DNA from 2 places in the Streptomyces griseoviridis genome. Region 2 is predicted to be linked to the other one. Evidence: riboswitches for the same ligand, from Rfam matches in the RefSeq annotation. Region 2 holds a riboswitch; the other holds the start of a gene.
What was found. A riboswitch is a leader RNA that binds a small molecule or an ion and turns the genes downstream of it on or off. The one in region 2 is predicted to bind glycine.

Region 1 (2,445 bases), 4.5 Mb from region 2:
CGGTGATGTGGTGGTGAAGGGGGCGTGCCGGGAGCGGCACGGAGGAAGCGCTGAGGGGGCGGGCGGGCGCTTCCGGACGGCGGCTCCCGCGCGGGCGTGCCGTCGCCCCGGCGGCCGGGGCGGGCTCCGCCGGGACCGGACGGCTCCCGCCGGTCCCGTTACTTCTGGCGCTTGTAGAACGGCAGCGCCACGACCTCGTACGGCTCGTGGGTACCCCGGATGTCCACACCGACCCCCGGCGTGCCCGGCGTCGCGTGCGCCGCGTCGACGTACGCCATCGCGATCGGCTTGCCCAGCGTGGGGGAGGGGGTGCCGGAGGTGACCTCGCCGACCACCTCGCCGCCGGCGACGACCTGGTACCCGGCGCGCGGGACCCGGCGGCCCTCGGCGATCAGGCCGACCAGCACCCGGGGTGCCCGCGACGCGGCCCGGTCGGCGGCCTCGCGCAGCGCCTCGCGGCCCACGAAGTCGCCCTCCTTCTCGAACTTCACCACCCGGCCGAGCCCGGCGTCGAAGGGGGTGAGCGACGTCGACAGCTCGTGCCCGTACAGCGGCATGCCCGCCTCGAGGCGCAGCGTGTCCCGGCAGGACAGGCCGCAGGGGACCAGGCCGACGCCCTCGCCCGCCTTGGTCAGCGCCTGCCACAGCTCCACGGCGTGCTCGGGGCGCACGAACAGCTCGAAGCCGTCCTCGCCGGTGTAGCCGGTGCGGGCGATCAGCGCGGGGACGCCCGCGACGGTGCCGGGCAGTCCCGCGTAGTACTTCAGGCCGTCCAGGTCGGCGTCGGTGAGCGAGGCCAGGATGCCGGAGGACTCCGGGCCCTGGACGGCGAGCAGCGCGTAGGCGTCCCGGTCGTCGCGGACCTCGGCGTCGAACCCGGCGGCCCGGTCCGTCAGCGCGTCCAGCACGGTCTGCGCGTTGGAGGCGTTGGCCACGACCAGGTACTCGTGCTCGGCGAGCCGGTAGACGATCAGGTCGTCGAGGATGCCGCCGTCGGTCCGGCAGATCATGGTGTAGCGGGCGCGGCCGACGCCCACCGACGCGATGTTCCCGACCAGGGCGAAGTTCAGCAGGGCGGCGGCGTCGGGGCCGGTCACCGTGATCTCGCCCATGTGGGAGAGGTCGAAGAGGCCGGCCTTCGCGCGCACGGCCAGGTGCTCGTCGCGCTCGGAGCCGTAGCGCAGCGGCATGTCCCAGCCGGCGAAGTCGGTCATCGTGGCACCGAGCGAGCGGTGCAGGGCGTCCAGCGCGGTATGGCGGAGTTCGGTACTGCTCATCGGACGGTTGTCTCCCAGGGCGATGGGGACCCCGCGCGCGGAGCCGGGCACGGGGGGAGGAGAGGTCGTTCCTCCCCATCTGTCATCGGAACCTGAGAGGTTCGCCGTGAACACGTCGTGATCACGGCTTGCACCTTGGGTGGAGCCACCGGTCAGCGGCTCGCTTTTCAGATGTGCCTCGCCCGCGCGGTACGGGGCCTGAGAGATTCAAGGGAGGGACTTGCTCCTTCGGCGCCCCGGGCGACGCGCTTCCATCGAAGCGCCGCCGGGGACTCTCCCGCGCGGATTCAAGCGGCCGGTATGCAGTTGGCGGGCACATCATCGCACGCCGCGTCGCGGCACGGCAGGCCCCCTCTGTAACGGGGCTGTGGCACGACGATGACAGAAAAGCGAGACACCGCACATTACCTTCTCTTTACACTCTGAGGGGATGGGGAATCCGTAGGGGCCCCAGGGGAGGACGATCACGGTGAACAGGACCACGGCGTACGCCACGACGTCGGCCGTCGCGTTGCCCGAGCAGCCCGCGGGCCCGGCCCGCACGGCCTGCCGGGACCGCCGGGCACCGGTGGTCCGCGATCTGCGCGACCGCTCGGGCCGCAGCCCGCACGCCCTGCTCTTCGGCCCCCACGACCTGGTCGTCGTCACGGGACTGCCCGGCAGCGGCAAGTCCACGCTGATGCGCAGGGCGGTGCGCGGCCCGCGCGTCGACTCGCAGGACACCCGCGACACCTGGGACGGCCGGCTCGGCCACCGGCTGCCCTACGCGGTCTACCGCCCGCTGGTCAGGCTCGCCCACTACGCGGGCCTGGCGCGGGCCCTGCGCGGCGGCGACGGCGTCGTCGTGCACGACTGCGGCACCCAGTCCTGGGTGCGCGGCTGGCTGGCCCGCGCCGCCAGACGGCGCGGCGGCACCCTGCACCTGCTGCTGCTCGACGTCACCCCCGACACCGCCCTCGACGGCATGCGCGAGCGCGGCCGGGGCGTCTCCCGGTACGCGTTCCTGCGCCACCGGGGCGCCGCCGCCCGGCTGATCCGCGCCGTCGAGCGCGGCGATCTGCCCCCCGGGGTGGGTTCCGCGGTCCTGCTCGACCGGGACGCGGCGGACGTGCTGCGCGGGATCGGCTTCACCGGCAGGTCCCGACCGCCCGCCCACCGGTTAGCCTGA
Region 2 (2,445 bases):
CGTGTCGAAGAACGCGCCGTGCACGACCTCGACGCCGCCGTCGCGCAGCCCGGCCGCGAGGACCGCCGCGTACCGGTGGGTGCGGCGGGCGATGCCCCGGAGCCCGTCGGGCCCGTGGTAGACGGCGTACATGCCGGCCATGACGGCGAGCAGGACCTGCGCGGTGCAGATGTTGCTGGTGGCCTTCTCACGCCGGATGTGCTGCTCGCGGGTCTGCAGGGCGAGCCGGTACGCCCGGTGCCCGTCGGCGTCCACGGAGACCCCCACGAGCCGCCCCGGCAGGCTGCGGGCGAACTTCTCGTGGACGGCCATGTAGCCGGCGTGCGGCCCGCCGAAGCCCATCGGCACGCCGAACCGCTGGGTGGTGCCGACGGCGATGTCCGCGCCCAGTTCGCCGGGGGACTTCAGCAGCGTCAGCGCGAGCAGGTCGGCGGCGACGGTGACGAGGGCGCCGAGGCCGTGCGCCTGCTCGATCAGCGGCTCGAGGTCGCGGACGGCTCCGGAGGCGCCCGGGTACTGGACGAGGACGCCGTTGATCTCCCGGTCCGCGAGGTCGGCCGGGATGCCCTCGCCGAGGTCGGCGACGACGACCTCCACGCCGGTCGGCTCGGCCCGGGTCCTGATCACGGCGATGGTCTGCGGCAGGGTGTCCGCGTCGACCAGGAAGAGGCCCTTCTTGTTCCTGCCCATGCGCCGGGAGAGGGCCAGCGCCTCGGCGGCGGCCGTGCCCTCGTCGAGCAGCGAGGCGCCGGAGGTGGGCAGCCCGGTGAGGTCCGCGACCATGGTCTGGAAGTTGAGGAGCGCCTCGAGGCGGCCCTGCGAGATCTCCGGCTGGTAGGGCGTGTACGCCGTGTACCAGGCCGGGTTCTCCATGACGTTGCGCAGGATGACCGGCGGGGTGAAGGTGCCGTAGTAGCCGAGCCCGATCATGGAGCCGAGCACCTGGTTGCGGTCGGCGAGCGACCGCAGCTCGGCGAGGACCTCGGCCTCGGTGCGGGCGCCCGGCAGTTCGAGGGCGTCGGCGTTCTTGATCACGTCGGGCACCGCGGCGGCCGTCAGCTCGTCCAGCGAGCCGTAGCCGACCTGCGCGAGCATCTTGGCCCGCGCCTCGTGGTCGGGCCCTATGTGACGCTGTTCGAAGGGGATGCCCTGTTCGAGCTCGGCGAGCGGGGTGCGGTGGGCGATCATTGCGGAGGCCTCCTGGTCTGACGCGACCTTCGAGGGGCACCACGGCGCGGATACCCCGACGGCCTCCCCCTCTGTCATCACGACCTGAGAGCTTCACCGGCGGGCCCGTGGGCTGCCGGCTTTCACCGTCGGTGAGAGCGGAGGCCGTCGGGCACCCGCTCTGCTTTCCAGAGTGACCTCGTCCGTGCGGTACGTGGGCCTGAGAGATTCCGGGGAGGATTTGCTCCTTCGGCGCCTCCGATGGTGTCTGGAGGACTCTCCCGCACGGGGTCAGCAGCCGCTGTCAGCCTACCAGCGACCTTCAACGACCGGCTTTCGAGTGGCCGCCATGCGGAATGTACTCTTTTGTAGTGCTTACGGATGAGTTGCGACCACGAGGAGGGCCCGTGCAGACCGACATCGATCCGCGCAACCTGATCGGCCGCAAGGCGTTCGACCGCAACGGCACCAAGATCGGCACCATCGACGAGATCTACCTCGACGACGCGACCGGCGTGCCGGAGTGGGCGGCCATAAGGACCGGCCTGTTCTCCCGGGACGCCTTCGTGCCCCTGGAGCCCAGCAGACTGGTCGAGGGCACCCTGCACATCCCCTTCGACCGGTCCCTGATCAAGGACGCCCCCGACTTCGGCGTCGGACGCCACCTCTCCCCCGAACAGGAACTCCAGCTCTACCACCACTACGGACTCGACGGCGCGGCCCCGCCCTCCTTCCCCGACCGCGACTTCGGGAAGATCGCCGGCTCGGAGGAGACCTGAGCCTCCCCGTCGACCGCGCCGCGACCCCGGTGCGCGGACGCCGTCAGCGGGCCCGGCGGCCCTGACGGCCCTGACGGCGCCGGCGGATCCGACGACGGCACCACCCGCACCAGCGGCAGCGGCTCGGCCGGCTCCAGCTCAGGATCGTCCGTACGGAACGTCCGCACCCGCCCCGGCTCCGAGTCCGGCGTCTCGAACCGCACCGTGACCCGCCCGAGCCCGCTCCCCTGCACCCATCCGTGCCCGAACACCGCGTGCCGCACATCGTGCCCGGAGGGCCAGCGCCGCTCCTGCGCCGGCTCCTCCCGCGCCAGGGGCGTCTCGGCCACCTCCTCCGCCTCCAGCTCCGCCCGCTCCCCCGCGGCCTGCGCGAACAGGTCCTCCTGCGTGTAGTCGGCGAGCCCGGTGACCCCGACCCCCAGCAGCCGCACCCCGCCCGTGGTGTCCACCGCCTCCAGCAGCCGGGCCGCGGCCTCCCGCACCACACCGGGGTCGTCGG

Region 1: it holds a riboswitch for glycine, as region 2 does, so the genes downstream of both, gcvT (glycine cleavage system aminomethyltransferase GcvT) here and gcvP (aminomethyl-transferring glycine dehydrogenase) in region 2, are expected to answer to the same signal.

What each region holds. Positions count from the first base shown of each region.
Region 1 is NZ_CP029078.1:6,123,222-6,125,666, forward strand. It holds gene gcvT (glycine cleavage system aminomethyltransferase GcvT) at 159-1,277, opposite strand; glycine riboswitch at 1,347-1,454, opposite strand; glycine riboswitch at 1,455-1,567, opposite strand; gene DDJ31_RS26610 (AAA family ATPase) at 1,741-2,445, shown strand.
Region 2 is NZ_CP029078.1:1,620,785-1,623,229, forward strand. It holds gene gcvP (aminomethyl-transferring glycine dehydrogenase) at 1-1,188, opposite strand, end outside; glycine riboswitch at 1,366-1,461, opposite strand; gene DDJ31_RS06250 (PRC-barrel domain-containing protein) at 1,575-1,946, shown strand; gene DDJ31_RS06255 (DNA polymerase IV) at 1,868-2,445, opposite strand, start outside.